Regions from separate parts of the Pseudidiomarina sp. PP-1MA genome, predicted to be linked through region 2. Evidence: predicted binding sites of a transcription regulator. Region 2 holds the regulator's gene; the other holds the start of a gene.
What was found. The regulator ArgR, encoded in region 2, controls arginine synthesis, uptake and breakdown. The targets are predictions, from matches to a motif close to ANTGAATANNTATTCANT.

Region 1 (8,932 bases), 880 kb from region 2:
GATTTTCGTAGTGGCGCTTAGACTTGTCTTTACTATTGAAAAGTAGCTCGAACAAATCTAAAAAGTGAAACTGCGTCGAGCGGCTTTGCCCAGTAAACCACGCATGCCAAGAAACTTGCTTGGCTGGCGCAACACAAGCTTCTAGTGAACTGTGCTGTTCACTGACATCTAATAACTGCTCGCACTGTTGGGTGTAATTGCTAGCTGTCGTTTGCCATGCTGGTGCTAGAAAAGCGCCAGACAAAATCGTGCCAGTAATAACTGCAATTATCATTAATCGCAACTTCATAACTGACCTCCATTTAAATAAGGGTTGATTCGGCTTTAGCTAAATTTATCGATGAGGTGAATCACGTAAATTTGGTTAACAATTAGACTACTAAAATAGCAGGAATAAGGTTCATTCGCCACTCTTAAAAACGCATTTTTTTGACTGCTAAGCGCACTTAGCTCTGTTACACTTAGTGGATATTTCGCTAGCAGAGGTTTTTATGGCTGACTATCTTATTGCTCCGTCTATTCTCTCAGCTGATTTTGCGCGGCTGGGCGAAGAGGTTGACGCAGTGTTGCAGGCGGGCGCTGATGTCGTTCATTTTGATGTGATGGACAACCATTTTGTGCCGAACTTAACCATCGGCCCAATGGTATGTAAAGCGCTACGAGACTACGGTATTAAAGCTCCTATTGATGTCCATTTAATGGTACAACCGGTAGACCGAATGATCGATGATTTTGCGGCTGCTGGCGCTTCCATCATTACCTTTCATCCTGAAGCCTCAACCCATATCGATCGTTCTTTGCAGCAGATAAAAGCAGCCGGCTGCCAGGCCGGCTTGGTATTTAATCCGGCCACGCCCCTGCACTATCTAGATTATGTGATGGATAAACTCGACGTTATTTTGTTAATGTCGGTGAACCCAGGATTTGGTGGGCAGTCGTTTATTCCGTCGACGCTAGCGAAACTAAAACAAGTGAGGCAGCGTATTGATGCCAGTGGACGCGATATTCGGCTAGAAATTGATGGCGGTGTCAAAGTCGATAATATTGCCGAAATTGCGGCGGCAGGCGCTGATATGTTTGTGGCGGGTTCGGCGATTTTCAATCAGCCTGACTATGCAGCTGTGATAGCAGCGATGCGCAATGAGTTAGCTAAAGTTTAATGAATTATTTAATGGAATCTTTTCAGCATGAGTAAACCTATCGTATTAAGTGGCTGTCAGCCGTCAGGACAATTATCTATTGGTAACTACATTGGTGCGTTACGCCAATGGGTAAAAATGCAGGATACTCATGATTGTCGGTTTATGTTGGTGGATTTACATGCCATCACGGTACGCCAAGACCCAGCTCAGCTACGTTCAGCCACACTGGATGGGCTAGCACTTTATATGGCGTGTGGGTTAGATCCTCAAAAAAGTGTGATTTTTGTCCAGTCCCATGTACCAGAGCATGCGCAGCTAGCTTGGGTGCTCAATTGTTACACCCAAATGGGTGAATTGAATCGGATGACCCAGTTTAAAGATAAATCAGATCGTCACGCCAATAATATCAATGCAGGTCTGTACACCTACCCAGCATTGATGGCAGCAGATATTTTGTTATATCAAGCGAACGAAGTGCCGGTGGGTAATGATCAGAAGCAGCATTTAGAGCTGGCGCGCGATGTGGCTACCCGATTTAATAATCTGTATGGCGATGTTTTTACCATTCCTGATCCTTTCATTCCAGAAGTGGGTGCAAGGGTTATGAGCTTGCAAGATCCGAATAAAAAGATGTCAAAGTCAGACGACAACGAGAATAATTTTATTGGCTTGTTAGAAGACCCGAAAAAAATCGAGAAGAAATTAAAACGAGCTGTAACTGATTCAGATGAGCAGGCACGGATTTATTTTAATCCAGAAGAGAAGCCGGGCGTTTCAAATTTACTGTCAATTATGTCGGCTGCTACGGGACAACCTATCGCTGAGTTAGTCCCTAGTTTTGAAGGCAAAATGTACGGACATCTGAAAAAAGAAACCGCAGAAGCTGTGGTTGCCATGTTGGAGCCTATTCAGCAGCGTTATCATGAGTACCGTAATAACCTTGATTATTTGAATCAGGTGATGGCAGCGGGAGCTACTGCCGCGAGTGAACATGCGGCAGCAACTCTGCGTAAAGTCTATGATGTGATTGGTTTTGTGCCACGCCCTTAAGTTCTAGACAAAAGTAGTGAGACGCGCTGGTGTTATTACTGATTGATAACTATGACTCATTTACTCACAATGTCGCGCGCTACTTTTGGGAGCTAGGTGCGAACCTAAAAGTAGTGCGTAACGATCAGATAACCCTTGCTGAAATCGCTGCGCTACCACTGACTGGTTTGGTGATTTCTCCAGGCCCTTGCACGCCAGATGATGCTGGGATTAGTCTTGCCGCTATTAGAGAATTTGCAGGACATGTTCCGATTCTAGGCGTGTGTTTAGGGCATCAAGCCATCGCGCAGGTGTTTGGCGGGAAAGTCGTGCGTGCCGGCACCGTCATGCACGGTAAAACTTCGTTGTTGCAACATCAACAGCAAGGGCTGTTTGCCGGTTTGCCTACTCCATTCAAGGTGGCTCGTTATCATTCCTTGCTGGTGCAGCCAGACAGCGTGCCGCCAGAATTAGTGGTTGATGCTTGGGTTGAGACTGCTGCTGGCGAGAGCGAAATCATGGCACTGCGACATCAGCAGCTTCCGGTCTGGGGCGTGCAATATCATCCTGAGGCGATAGAAACTGAATTCGGGCATGAGCTATTTGCCGCCTTTTTACGCCATTGTCAGGCTCCCGATGAAACCCAGTTAGCAACGCCTTAAGAACAACTTAATATGCAGCAAAAGGGCTAGCTGATGCATAATTATGCAGCGGCTCTGCAAGCTTAGCTAACCACCTCTCTAGCCCGCATTTTTTCTACGCTGTAAGCACGACAACGGTGCTTTTTTCTGCGATAATAGCTGCACTTAAAAGTGCTTTAATCGATAACAAAACGAGGCAGCTATGACTAATAAATTATCCGTAACTCGCGCCACCTTTGATGACGTGATGGTACCCAACTACAACCCAGCGCAGATGATTCCAGTGAAAGGCGAAGGGTCACGCGTGTGGGACCAAGCCGGTACTGAATATGTCGATTTTGCCGGTGGTATTGCGGTGAATTGTTTAGGCCATTGCCACCCAGCGATGGTGCAAGCGCTAACTGAGCAGGGCAACAAACTGTGGCATTTAAGTAACGTTTTCACTAACGAGCCAGCGCTGCGCTTAGCGCAAAAGTTAACTGACGCTACCTTTGCCGACCGGGTTTATTTCGCAAACTCAGGCGCAGAAGCGAACGAAGCCGCATTAAAATTGGCGCGACGTTGGGCGTTAGATAAATTCGGACCAGAAAAAGACCAAATTATCGCTTTCAATAAAGGTTTTCACGGCCGTACGTTCTTTACTGTAACAGTAGGTGGTCAAGCTGCTTATTCGGACGGTTTTGGGCCAAAACCTGGTGCCATTGAGCACGTTGATTACAACAACTTGGCTGCACTAGAAGCGTTAATGTCTGATAAGACTTGTGCGATCATGATGGAACCTTTGCAGGGTGAAGGTGGTGTTATTAGCCCTGATGCAGAGTTTGTCAAAGGCGTGCGTGAGTTGTGTGATAAATACAATGCGTTGTTGATTTTTGATGAAGTGCAAACAGGTTTTGGGCGTACCGGTAGTTTGTATGCTTATCAACAGTTGGGTGTAACCCCAGATATTTTAGCCTCGGCTAAGTCGCTAGGTGGAGGCTTCCCGATCGGTGCCATGTTGACCACAGCAGAGATTGCTGCTCACTTAAAACCTGGTACTCACGGCAGTACTTACGGTGGTAACCCGTTGGCTTGTGCTGTTGCTGAAGCGGTATTCGATGTAGTGAACACCGATGATGTGTTAGCCGGCGTGAAACAACGCGAACAGTTGTTCAAAACCACCCTGCAGCAAATCAACGAAAAATATGGCGTGTTCCAAGATATCCGTGGCCAAGGTTTGTTGCTAGGTGCGGAGCTAACTGAAAAATTCGATGGTAAAGCTCGCGACTTTTTAAATGCAGCAGCCGCTGAAGGTGTGATGGTACTAGTGGCCGGGCCAAGTGTGATTCGTTTTACGCCGTCGTTGATTATTCCAGAGCAAGATATTCTGGAAGGGTTAGCGCGCTTTGAACGAGCTGTTGCCAAGCTAGCTGGCTAATCCTCACGGAGACACTTTATGTTAGTGGTTCGTCCGATAGCGCCGCAGGATTATGCGGCGCTTTATACCTGTGCAGTTGAGTCTGGACATGGTTTTACCTCGTTGCCAGTTGATGAAACCTTACTCCAACGTCGTATTGCCAGAGCTCAAGAAGCCTTTGCCCGTGCTCATGTGAGTGAGCCTGGTGAAGAAGGCTACTTGTTTGTTATGGAAGATACCAAGTCAGGAGAGATTGTTGGCGTCAGTGGTATTGAAGCCGCAGTTGGCTTAACCGATTCTTTCTATCATTATCGGCTAGGTAAAGTCGTTCACCACAGTAAAGAGCTCGATATTTATAACGCGCAAGAAACCTTAACCTTGTGTAATGACTACACAGGTGTGAGCGAGCTATGTACTCTCTTTTTGCGCGAGCCGTTTCGCAAGAATATGAACGGTCGGGTGCTATCGCGCTTTCGGATGCTGTTTATGGCTGAATTTAGACAGCGCTTTAGTCCATTGGCTATTGCTGAGATGCGTGGTGTATCAGATGAAAATGGCGAATCGCCTTTTTGGGGATGGTTGCAGCAGCATTTCTTTCGGATGGATTTTACCCAAGCTGACTACCTTACCGGAATTGGCGAGAAAGCCTTTGTGGCACAATTGATGCCGCAGCATCCTGTGTATGTAAGTTTGCTACCACCGGAAGCCCAGGCCGTTATTGGTCAGGTGCATGAGAATACGCGGCCAGCCTTAAAAATGTTACAAGCCGAAGGCTTTCGTTGTCGTGGTTATGTCGATATTTTTGATGCCGGACCTACCGTAGAAGCTGAAGTAGCAAATATTAAGAGTGTACGTGAGAGTAAGCGCTTACCAGTTAAAATCGGGCCGGTAACAGAATCAGCCCGTTACATTGTATGTAATACCCGCGTTGCGGATTTCCGCGCGATTCAAGCTCGCATTCAAGTACATGATGATCATGTGGTGATGGAAGCACGCCATAGCGCCGCGTTGCGCGTTGAAGATGGTGACCAGGTGCGGATTGTCAGTCTGACAGGAGAACAGTAATGACCGATAAGAACTTATTTATTAATGGCGAATGGGTGAGTGGCGAAGGCGATTTATTTAAATCAATCAACCCAGCGCGTGATGAGATTATTTGGGAAGGCAAGGCCGCCTCAGCCGAACAGGTTGATACAGCAGTGCTGGCCGCTCGCACTGCTTTTGTGGCTTGGGCTGATCGTAGCTTTGAAGAGCGCCTAGCTATTTGTAAGCGTTTTGCTGAATTACTCGAAGAAAACAAACAAAAATTTGCCCATATTATTGCTGAAGAAACAGGTAAGCCGGTATGGGAAACCTTAACCGAAGTCGCTGCTATGATTGGTAAAGTTGCGATTTCTGAGCGAGCTTATCAAGAGCGTACTGGTACCGTTGAAAACCCCATGGCAGGTGGTAAGGCTTTTGTGCGTCATAAGCCTCACGGGGTGGTTGCAGTTTATGGTCCGTATAACTTTCCTGGGCATTTGCCTAATGGCCACATTGTACCCTCGTTACTAGCCGGTAACACGGTAGTCTTTAAGCCCAGTGAAATGACCCCCAAAGTGGCCGAGTTTACGGTGAAACTGTGGCAGGAAGCGGGCATTCCTAAAGGTGTGATCAACTTAGTGCAGGGTTTGGTTGAAACGGGTAAATCATTGTCTGCACACATGCAGATTGATGGCCTATTCTTTACCGGGTCTTCAGGCACTGGTCATGTATTACACAAGCAATTTGCAGGACGTCCGGATAAGATTTTAGCGCTAGAAATGGGCGGTAATAACCCACTGTTAGTGAAAGACGTCGCTGATATTGATGCTGCCGTACACGATATTGTGCAATCAGCTTTCGTTACCTCTGGCCAACGTTGTACTTGTGCCCGTCGCTTGTTTATCGAAAAAAGCGCTAATGGCGACGCCATTTTGAAACGTCTGATTGAAGTTGCCGAACAGATTGAAGTAGGCGACTACGAAGCCGACCCACAACCTTTTATGGGTGCGATGATTTCTGCTAAAGCCGCCAGCGATATGGTGAAAGCGCAAAATGATTTGATTGATGCGGGTGCTAAAGTATTGTTGAAAATGCTCCAGAAAGATCATCACTTGGGCTTTGTTACGCCAGGCATTTTGGATGTCACTCAGGTGAAAGAAATGCCTGACATCGAGCATTTTGGGCCGTTACTCAAAGTGTATCGCTATACCGACCTTGATGCTGCCATTGCTGAAGCGAACAACACTCGCTATGGTTTGTCGGCTGGTATTTTGTGTGATAGCGAAGAAACCTATCGTTACTTCTTCAGACGCATTCGCGCCGGTATTGTGAATTGGAACAAGCCTATCACCGGAGCCAGTAGTGCAGCGCCGTTTGGTGGTATTGGTGCAAGTGGTAACCATCGTGCCAGCGCTTATTATGCAGCTGATTACTGTGCTTATCCCGTGGCGTCAGTGGAAGCCGAGCAGGTGGTAATGCCGGAGAAATTAGCGCCGGGTTTAAATTTTTAATTGCGATAAATGATCTCTCACAAGTAGGAGCAACCTATGGCAGCAGCAATGCAAGCAGTAGTTAACTGGCGTGACGGTTTAGTGTTTGAGGCTAAATCAGGATCAGGCCACAGCCTGTTAATGGATGGCAATAAAGCTGAAGCTGCCAGCCCCATGGAATTAGTGTTAATGGCTGCTGGAGGTTGCTCTTCGGTTGATGTGGTATCGATTCTTGAAAAGGCTCGTCAGCAAGTCTCAGCAGTACGCTGCGAAGTGCAAGGCGAGCGAGCCGATGCAACGCCAGCCGTGTTTACTAAAGTGCATTTGCACTTTGTGGTAACTGGCACGGATGTTGCTGATAAACATGTTGAGCGTGCGGTTGCTTTGTCGGCAGACAAGTACTGCTCGGTAGCGAAAATGCTAGAGGCCTCAGTAACCATTACCCACAGTTTTGCAATTGAGAATTCATAACTGATGAACTACCGTCATAGCTATCATGCTGGAAATTTTGCCGATGTAGTTAAGCACAGCCTACAATGGTTAGTATTAGACTACTTAGGTCAAAAAGATAAGCCGTACTGGGTGTTGGATACTCACGCTGGTATTGGTATGTATGACTTACAGGGCGAGCAAGCACAGAAAACTGGCGAAGCCACCGACGGCATAGCGCGGTTACTAGGCCGTGATGATATCCCTGCGGTATTACAATCCTATGTTGCTCAGGTGCAGCAACTTAACCCTACCGGTGAGTTGCGTTGGTATCCTGGTTCGCCATGGTTTTCAGCAGAGCAATTGCGCGCGCAAGACCAACTGGTACTGTGTGAGTTGCATCCTCAAGATAGCTTGGCATTAGCTGCTAACGTTAAACAGGAGTTTGCTAGTGCCGGTAGTATCAAAGTCTTAACTGAAACCAACGGTTATGCCGCGTTGAAAGGATTGCTACCGCCACCCATTAAGCGCGGGTTAGTGTTGATCGACCCACCGTTTGAGCAGCGCGATGAATTACAAACCTTAGTTGCCGCTTTAGACGCCGCCACCAAGCGTTGGGCTATTGGTGTTTACGCCGTGTGGTACCCGATCAAAGACCCGCTTAGTATTGGCGACTTTCATCAACAGGTAGCGCAACTCAAGCATGTACAAAAGGCTTATGCAGTTGATATCTTAATTCGGGATGCGCAAGACCCGCAGACTTTAAATGGTTGCGGCATGCTATTTATTAATCCACCGTTTGGGCTGCTACAACAGGTGGATGAGGTGATGAACTACTTAACCCCGTTACTTGCTCAGGGGCGAGGCGCACAGTGGCAGGGGGTATGGCTTACTTAAGCCAATCCACGGTGCCGCCGTTGGCTTTTTTCTCAAGAATTTCTTCAATCAATGGAGTTAGAATTAACTCCATTGCAAACACCATTTTGCCACCAGGTACCACCAAGGTATTCACCCGCGACATAAAGGCGCCATCGATCATCTGTAAGTAATAAGGGAAATCGACGTGCTTCATCCCGCGAAAACGAATAACCACAAAACTCTCGTCTAAACTCGGAATATCTTTAGCGCTAAAGGGGTTGGAGGTATCTACCGTTGGTACCCGCTGAAAGTTGATATGTGTACGCGAAAATTGCGGCACTATGTGGTGAATGTAATCATCCATACTGCGAATAATGCTTTGCGTGACAACTTCTCTGGAATGGCCACGCTCGGAGGTATCGCGAAGCAGCTTTTGAATCCATTCCAAGTTGACGATAGGAACCATGCCAATTAGCAAGTCTACATGTTGTGCAACATCATAATCTTCACCTGCAACACCACCATGCAAGCCTTCGTAGAATAATAAATCGGTGTGCTGGGGCAAGGGCTCCCAAGGGGTGAAGGTACCAGGTGTTTGGTTATAAGGCACAGCATCATCGAAACTATGCAAATAGCGTCTTACTTCGCCATTTCCGGTTTGGCCATACTCTCTAAAGAGCGCCTCTAACCTGGCAAAATCATTGGCTTCTGGGCCAAAATAGCTGATATGACGGCCTTGTTCTTGGGCTTTGCGTATGGCTAATTCCATTTCTGGACGTGAATACCGATGAAAGCTATCACCTTCCACGCACGCCGCATGAATGCGTAAGTTACGAAAAATATGTCGTAACGCTTGGCTGGTGGTGGTGGTGCCGGCGCCTGATGAACCGGTGACGGCAATGATAGGATGCTTGACCGACATGA
Region 2 (8,932 bases):
AACTCTTGATCGCAGCGGCATCAGTAACAGCGCAACTGGGCAATTAGAAGTCTGGACCATGATTCGTAACCGTACCGACTACGATTTACAAATTGAAGGCAAGGCGTTGTTTTTTGATGCCAACCAAGCGCCTTTGATGGATGAAACTATGTGGCGGCGGGTGTATGTACCAGCCAATGGCACGGCTATCTATAAAGAAACTTCACTGAACGACCGTGCCGCCTACTTTTTAGTTGAGCTACGCGAAGGACGCTAACATGAACAGGTATGCTGATCGTTCGAGTGTTACTGGTAAGTTTTTAGGGCCCACCAAGTTGCTGTTGGCGGCCTTGGGGCTAGGCCTGGCGACTTGGCCCGTAGCCAGTACTCCACTAAAGCAACAAGATGCTCCCGCCCAACCTATGCTTAAAGAGTCTTATTTTGATCGTGCTCGCGCAGAACGAGCTGCTCCTAAGTCCTTAATCAAGGTAGATGAGGCGACCTTTCGTGCAGCCTATGACGCAGCAGGGCGCCCGCAACTGATCATGTTAGTAGGTGAGCCCTTCAGTGCCATGGTGTCGGATTGGCAGATGCAACGGCGGGTAAGTATCAATAGCCAAGCTACAGGTACCGAAGGCACCTTTACACCCAGCTCGCAAGATATCCAGATTGGGGTAGAGCAGCGACGTAGCCAAGGTGATTATCGCGACCCTATGCTCACGCCGGCACAATGGCAAGAGTATCAACGCGGCTATCAAGGCACCTTGCTTAAATACGGGGTGCGTTTGGTAAATCGGGCGGTGGCCATGCGGCTGCTAGACGCCGAAATCCGCTCTAGTACCGAGCGTAATCCGCAGGATGACCAGCAGCGCCTAGAAATGGACATGCTGCGTAAACATACTAAGCTGTTGATAGAAGTCTTGCCCTACCGCGAGCAAACGTTGAACTATGAACCGATTGGTTACCATATCAGCATGACCTCCATGACAGATGCCACCTTGCTGGCAGACGAGCGCATTAAAATTCCACAGGCAGCACAGTCTTACCGTGGTCGTGCCGGTGGCTACAATTTAGAGCGTGAGCGCCAAGTGGCAGGTGTGAGCGCAAACCGTGGCGGTTATCAAGTTATCGAGCAACCGCTGGAAATTTGGGCAGAACAAGGTGAACGAGCAGCAGAGGCAACGTTGCAGTTATTGTATGACAGGTATCTCTAAACGCTGCAGACTAGCGCTGGGCGGGTTGTTGCTGGCGCTCAGTGGGTGCACGGCTAATTTAGCCCCACAACAGTTAGAGATTGCCGATGGGGTGTATTGGTCAGCCCACTACCACAGCTACCTTGAAGCCAAAGACGGCCTGTTAACGCGTTATCAATATACGCCCAGCCAATGCTGGAGTGCCGATGCCGGCTTACTGCCACGGGTGTTTTCTAGTGCTTACAACCCGGGCCAGCACGAATGGGTGGGGGCGGGCCGCAACACCTTGGTGTTACGCCGATTATCTGATGGCATACCGGTATTTTTTACCCGTGAACCCTTGTTACCCGCTCCTTGTCGGCAACCACCCGAGGCCTCCGCCAGCGCCGTCATCGATACCTTAGCCGAGGTACTTACGCAGTTTCAGCATGGCCTAAGCCAAACGGAATTATTGCGCTGGCGCTATCAGGCGCAACGGCTGGATGCTCAACATAACCTTACCGATACGGATAAGTCCGTCGCTTTGTATCAACTGGTGCGCGAAGTCTTGGTAGATAGCGATGATCGCCACGCCTTTGTGCTGGCGCGCGAGCTTGGAGCTTATTATCGCGTTAACCCATTTACTGTGGGCGAGGCGCAACGCGAACTATCCCGCCAGCAATGGCAGCAGGAGTTGCAACAAAGTGTACTCTATAACGATTGCGAACAAGCCTTGTGGTGGGGATTGCTGAGCTCTGGCGAATATTATCTGGGCGTGTTACGGCTGCATGGTTTTACCAGCGCACAACAAGGCCTGCAGCAAGTTGAAGTGAGTTATAGCGAGGCTGGTCAGCGCTGCTTACAACGCGCGTTAGATAAGCTCGCCAGCGATCTCAAAAAAGCCAGTCAGAGCCTTGGCAAGCCCCCCAGCTTACTCATAGATTTGCGTTTCAACGAAGGTGGCAGCCTGCTACTGGCCAGCCAACTAGCCTTGAGTTTGCAAGCGCAACCTTTGCCTTTTGCGAGTATCAATCAGCATCAGCTAACCGAGCAACGGCGTCCCGATTTGAGTCGTCTGTATCAAGGGGGGCGGGTGTTAGTGAGTGAAATAACCGCCAGTGCCGCTGAACATTTAGCCCAAGCGTTGCGTTTACGCGGCTTTAGCTTGCATGGCCAAACCACTCGCGGGGCCTTCTCGCCAACCATTGTGAAGAGCCTACCCAACGGCTGGATCATCGGGGTCTCTATGTACGCCCCAGCCACCCTGCTTGACGGTCATGGTCAGGCGTTACCCGAAGGCACCGGCTTAGTTCCCGATCAGGAATTGCCGGCGACTTGGGTGTTTCCGGTGCGTTAGCTGTTGGCTTGCGTTTGCACGCTAGCATCAATCCAAGCCCGTACTTCTTGTTCCAAAATATCGAGCGGCACACTGCCGTTTTTCAGCACCTGATGGTGAAACTCGCGAATATCAAAATGAGCACCAAGGGCATCTTCGGCTTCAATGCGTAGCTTACGGATCAGCATCTCACCTAGTTTGTAAGACAAAGCTTGCCCAGGCCAGGTAATGTATCGATCAATTTCTGTTTGCACGTTATGCATACTTAGTGCCGTATTCGAAGCCATAAACTCCATCGCTTGGTCACGGCTCCAACCCATGGCGTGCATGCCGGTATCTACCACCAATCGAGCGGCACGCCACATTTCGTAGCTGAGCCGACCAAAGTCACTGTAAGGGTCTTGATAAAAACCAGCTTCTTTACCTAGCCACTCGGCATACAAGCCCCAACCTTCGCCAAAAGCAGAAATGTACGTGTGGCGACGGTAAGCTGGTAAGTCTTCCATTTCACGCGCTAGCGCTCCTTGCAAGTGATGTCCAGGTACCGCCTCGTGCAAGGTTAACGCCTCCATCTGATACAGCGGGCGGCGCTCCAGTGCATAGGTATTGACCCAATAAAAGCTGGCACGGTCATCACGACTGGTGCCAGCATAGCGGCCGGTGGTGTACTTAGGCGCAATCTCTGCTGGCACCGGGGCTATGCCATAGGGCTGGCGCGGCAGCAATTTAAAGAACTTAGGAAGCTCACCATCCATCTTCTTAGCAATATAAGACGCGTATTGCAGCAGCTCCTCGGCACTTTGCGGATAAAACTTCGGGTCGTTGCGTAAATAATCAGTGAATTCTGCAAAACTGCCTTCAAAGCCAGTTTTTTCAATCACTAACGCCATCTCATTACGGATACGTTTGACTTCGGCTAAGCCCATTTGATGGATCTCAGCAGGGGTCAAATCTAAAGTGGTGTAATGCTTGATGCGGTTTTGGTAATAATCAGCACCGTTTGGTAGCTCACTCGCACCGATGCTGGTGCGACTATTGGGTAAATAATCCATCACCATGTAATTAAACAATTGCTGATAGGCAGGCACCACCTCGTCGTCAATGATGTCTTGCGCGCGAGCGCCAAATTGTTGCCACTGCTGGTCGCTAACAAACGCTGGTTTGGCTTCGGTGAAAGGGGCAAAGAACACGCTCTCACTTGGGTCTTGCACAATGTAGGCGCTGATACTTTCTTCAAAGCCCTTCATAGCCGCTTGTGGTTGACTGTAACCAGCCGCCAAGCCGCGTTGCAACCATGCAGTTTGTTGCTCTAAATAACGCGGAATAGATTGCAGCCGAGTTAAGTAATCTTGATAGTCTTGGGCGCTGCGAAAGGCGGTGTTGCTAACCATAAAACTAAGATTGCTATGAAAGCCACCCTCGGCATTGAGCGGTTGGTAATGGTCGTTGTAATCGTAGCTATCAACGGCATTTTGGAGCCGATAAACCAGCATTCGGTGGTTAATTTGCTGCTGGCGCGATAGCTCAGCTACCGGTACTTGCTGCAACTGTTGTAACCATTGCCGTTGTTGCTCAGCGCGTGCGGTTACCGCCACTGGGCTCATATCCGTTAGTTCTACTCCGCGGCCTTGGTTCAAATAAGCCTGATAAATGCTATCAGCGAGCTCGCTAAAAGCTTGATCAGCACTAGCCGCGCGGGTAACCGCAGTGGCGGCTGGCGCATCAGCGCTAGCAGTACCAGCACCACTACTAGCACAGCCTGAAAGGGTTACCGCTAAGGCAGCAACTAAAGCCGTTGATAAGTAAGACGAAGGGGTACGCATAGGTTCTCCAAAAAGACATTTATTTTGCTACACTACTTTTTTGCTACAAAGCTTGGCAGAATAGACTAACCAAACATAACATTGTGCGGGGCCAACGGATAATTGCAAACATTAATCGACCGATACGCGTTTTTTTTCGAGGAATTTACCAGGTAGGTAAGCGACCATGACGGCACAAGCACAATCAGGCGTATACGCAGAACCTAATTTGCACGGCATCACGTTACTGTTGAACGTGATGACTGATGAGGTGGATACCGTGCGGCGTAAGCTGGCGCGGATTCCCATGTTGCTCGAAGGCCTAGATGCACGTTTCTCTGAAGCCATGCTCAATGGCATGGTGGCCATCGGTAGTGATTATTGGGATATTCTTTACAGTCATGTGCGGCCGTTACAATTAACCGGCTTTCCTGAGGTGAGCGATGGCGACCGACAAGCGCCACGGGAGTCTTTCGATTTATTACTCAACATTCGTTCGGATCGGTTTGATGTTAACTTTCAAGCCGCTCGCACCTTACTTGAATGGCTTGGTCATGACGTCGAGCTTGTTGAGCAAATCACCACCTTCAGATTTATGGATGGCCGTGATTTATTGGGCTTTATAGAAGCGCCTGATAATCCACGGGGGCTGCGCCGTCGCCAAGTGGCACTGGTACAGGATGATCCTGTGTTTGCCGCCGGTAGCTACATTTATTTGCAGAAATTTCGGCACGATTTGCGCCGCTGGGAACAGCTCAGCACCGATATGCAAGAGCATGTGATGGGGCGCAAAAAAGTCACCGGCGAGCGCATCAGTGAAGCCTTGCTAAGCCAAGTCAGCCACAGCCGTGCCGCGCGGTTACTGGATGCCAACGAGCAACCGTTAGAGCTGCTACGACAGAACATGCCATGGGGAAATTTGCGCGAGCAGGGCTTGTTAGGCTTGTATTGCACCGGCCAACCCAGCCATCTGCATACCTGGCTCAAACAACGTTATCTGGCCGATAGCCAAGGCGATTACGATCCGCTGCTAGATTACATCGAGGCCATCAGCAATAGTGCTTACTTTGCCCCGTCCGTTGATTTCTTACAGCAGCAAGGACAGCTCTAACTGACGCTATCGAACAACTGTTGCACGTTGCGCATGGTTTCTTCAATCTGCGCAACCTTCACCGGGGCAATAAAAATCGTATCATCGCCGGCAATGGTGCCGAGTACGCCTTCTTGCTTGCCCACCGAATCTAACAACCGCGCGATCAACTGGGCGGCGCCAGGGGTGGTTCGAATGATCACCATCACATCATTGTGTTGAATATCTAAAACAAGCTGCGTTAATGGCGCATGGGTGCTCGGGATGCCTAATTCTGCGGGTAAACAATAGACCATTTCTTGGCGCGCATTGCGGGTGCGCACGGCGCCGTACTTGCTCAACATGCGCGACACTTTAGACTGACTAATGTTAGTAAAACCAAGCTCTTTTAGCTGTTCAACAATCTCTCCCTGCGAGCCATAACACTCCTCTTTGAGTAGCGCTTTGAAGGCTTCAATTAAATCAGCAGCTTTAGGGTCGGCCATGGGTATATCTCTCTATGATTTTCTGGTTGCTAGTTATTATTATGGATTTACAGAGTAGCTGCTGAGTGTACAGCAATACAAGATAAGCGCCTAGTCAGGCGGTCGCCCGTTGTATTTTTCGCTAAAAGAGAGTAGAGTTTTTGGCCTAAATTTCCCCACATAAATGGATGGAGTCTGAGATGAAAGTTGCAGTTTTAGGTGCAGCCGGTGGTATCGGTCAAGCACTATCATTACTTTTGAAAACCCAATTACCAGTTGGTACAGAGTTGGCTTTATACGATGTAGCGCCAGTTGTTCCTGGTGTTGCTGTCGATCTCAGCCACATCCCAACGGCGGTTAGCGTAAAAGGTTACGGCAAAGACGACCTAGCTTCTGCGTTAGTGGGCAGCGACATCGTATTAATCCCAGCTGGTGTACCACGTAAGCCAGGTATGGACCGTTCTGACCTGTTCAACATCAACGCTGGTATCGTTGCTAACCTGATCGAAGCTATTGCGGACAACTGCCCAACGGCTTGCATCGGCATCATCACCAACCCAGTGAATACTACCGTTGCTATCGCTAAAAAAGTGTTAGAGAAAAAAGGCGTTTACAACAAAAACAAATTGTTTGGTGTGACTACCTTAGACGTGATTCGTGCAGAAACGTTTGTGGCTGAAATTCACGGTAAAAACCCAGCTGAAGTCACAGTTCCTGTGATTGGTGGCCACAGCGGCACCACCATCCTGCCATTGTTGTCACAAACAGGCCTAAGCTTTACCGACGAGCAAATTGAAGCGCTAACTAAGCGTATTCAAAATGCGGGTACTGAAGTGGTTGAAGCTAAAGCTGGCGGCGGCTCTGCTACCTTATCTATGGGCCAAGCAGCAGCGCGCTTCTGCTTGTCACTGGTGAAGGCACTGCAAGGCGACAACAGCGTTGTAGAGTGCACTTACGTTGAAACCGACGGTAAAGATGCCTTGTTCTTCGCTCACCCAGTTCGCCTTGGCGCTAACGGTGTTGAAGAAATCCTGTCTTACGGCGAATTAAGCGCTTACGAAGAAAAAGCCAAAGCCGACATGTTAGACGGTTTGAAAAACGACATCCAAATTGGTTTAGACTTCGTTAAGTAAGCTAAACCATTGAAGACGTTCAAGCAGAGCCTAATGGTACCTAGTGCACTTAGCGCTCTGCTTGTTATCTGTTATTACCTGCTAACACCTTGGCATTCCGCCTGGTTTATGGTCACCGCGCAAGTTTATGCAGGCGCTTGGTGGCAACCCCTCACCGCGAACCTGATGCATCATGACCAAGCCCATTTGTGGTTCAATGTGGCTGGCATTTGGATTGCTTGGCTGTTATTTCCGGCCCAATTGCAACGAAATCAAGATTGGTGGGTCCTGCTCCCAGTAGCCATCGTAAGTAGCCTGAGCCAACTCTGGTTTGCCCCAGGCCACGAAATCTATGCCGGCTTTTCAGGCGCCTTGTATGGCTTATTCGCCTACGCCGCGTTGCAAGATGCGTTGGCTAAACAATGGATCGGCGCTGCTATCGTGCTAGGTATCCTGATCAAAAGCCTGCTTGATTTTAGCTTTCCTAGCTTGGTTGAAGGCATAGCACTGTACGCCCATAGTGGCGGTATCGTCAGTGGATTTGTGCTAGCGCTGGTGGTTTTTCGCTGCTCCCAAGCAAAAAATAGTGTACAATCTGCGCCATGATTTTACTTGTGGCAGCTAAGCAGCACTAAGCAATGAACCTAAAACAGATCAATGCGTTAATGGCCGAAGACATGGCCGGCGTCAATCAATTAATTGGCAGCGAATTACAGTCAGATGTAGCACTGATTAACCAACTCGGCTTATACATTGTGAATAGTGGCGGCAAACGCTTGCGCCCACTGTTAGCAGTAACTGCCGCACGTGCCGTGGGTTACCAAGGCCATGGCCATCTCACGTTAGCCACTATCGTCGAGTTTATCCACACCGCTACCTTGTTACATGACGATGTGGTTGATGCTTCTGAATTACGCCGCGGCGAAAAAACCGCCAACGCCGTGTTTGGTAACGAAGCCAGCGTGCTGGTTGGTGACTTTTTATACACGCGCGCCTTTCAATTAATGGTCACCTTAAACTCCATGAAGGTGATGAAAATCCTAGCTGACGCCACCAATATTATTTCTGAAGGCGAAGTGCTGCAGTTGATGAACTGTAACGACCCGGACACTACAGAAACCAGCTACTTTGAGGTGATTTACGGCAAAACCGGCAAACTGTTTGAAGCGGCCACTCAGTTAGGCGCGGTACTGGCAGCTCAGCCGGAGCCCGTCGAAGCTGCGTTAGCAGCCTACGGCCGCCACCTTGGTACCGCTTTCCAGCTGGTCGATGACTTGTTGGATTACACCGCCGATAGCGACACTATGGGTAAACAAGCCGGTGATGACCTGGCCGAAGGTAAGCCAACGCTGCCGCTGTTGTACGCCATGTGGCACGGCAACGATAGCGAAGCTAACCTGATTCGCCAAGCCATCGAGCAGGGCAATGGCCGCCAGCATTTAGCCGCGGTACTAGCTGCCATGCAGCGCACCGGCGCACTAGAATACACCCGTAACCGCGCCTTGGCCGAAGCCGAATTAGCCCAACAACAATTACAACAGCTACCGCCATCGCCCTATCGCGACGCACTGCACGCTCTCGCCGCCATCGCCGTGGACCGAATTGCGTAATTTTAAGAGCAAGAGCGCGATTGGCTATAAGTCATTAGCTATTGGTTTGAAGAGCAAGAGCGGTTTTGTGTCGCACTTAATAGCTAATAGCTAATAGCTAACAGCTAACATCGTATTTGCACTTTACTCGCCTCGCGAGTTTATGTACAATTCGCGCCCAGATTTAAATAAAGAAACCCTCACCACCTCGGTGAGGATCAATCGGAGAAAATCTATGTACGCAGTATTCCAAAGTGGCGGTAAGCAACACCGTGTAACTGAAGGCCAAATCGTCCGCCTGGAAAAGCTGGAAGCAGCCACCGGTGATGTGGTTGAGTTCGATCAAGTATTAATGCTATCGAACGGTGACGACGTTAAAATCGGCGCA

Region 1: AB8S08_RS10705 (aspartate aminotransferase family protein) is a predicted target of ArgR. The motif match lies at 2,866-2,883, and genes of this name have one in related genera.

Annotation. Positions count from the first base shown of each region.
Region 1 covers NZ_CP165718.1:2,253,219-2,262,150, reverse strand. The annotation lists gene AB8S08_RS10725 (hypothetical protein) at 1-289, opposite strand, end outside; gene rpe (ribulose-phosphate 3-epimerase) at 492-1,160, shown strand; gene trpS (tryptophan--tRNA ligase) at 1,188-2,192, shown strand; gene AB8S08_RS10710 (aminodeoxychorismate/anthranilate synthase component II) at 2,222-2,833, shown strand; gene AB8S08_RS10705 (aspartate aminotransferase family protein) at 3,015-4,229, shown strand; gene astA (arginine N-succinyltransferase) at 4,248-5,273, shown strand; gene astD (succinylglutamate-semialdehyde dehydrogenase) at 5,273-6,742, shown strand; gene AB8S08_RS10690 (OsmC family protein) at 6,791-7,192, shown strand; gene AB8S08_RS10685 (23S rRNA (adenine(2030)-N(6))-methyltransferase RlmJ) at 7,196-8,047, shown strand; gene AB8S08_RS10680 (phosphoribulokinase) at 8,040-8,930, opposite strand.
Region 2 covers NZ_CP165718.1:424,316-433,247, forward strand. The annotation lists gene AB8S08_RS01960 (hypothetical protein) at 1-256, shown strand, start outside; gene AB8S08_RS01965 (hypothetical protein) at 258-1,193, shown strand; gene AB8S08_RS01970 (S41 family peptidase) at 1,177-2,508, shown strand; gene AB8S08_RS01975 (DUF885 family protein) at 2,505-4,310, opposite strand; gene AB8S08_RS01980 (Dyp-type peroxidase) at 4,477-5,400, shown strand; gene argR (transcriptional regulator ArgR) at 5,397-5,864, opposite strand; gene mdh (malate dehydrogenase) at 6,044-6,976, shown strand; gene AB8S08_RS01995 (rhomboid family intramembrane serine protease) at 7,010-7,561, shown strand; gene ispB (octaprenyl diphosphate synthase) at 7,594-8,565, shown strand; gene rplU (50S ribosomal protein L21) at 8,780-8,932, shown strand, end outside.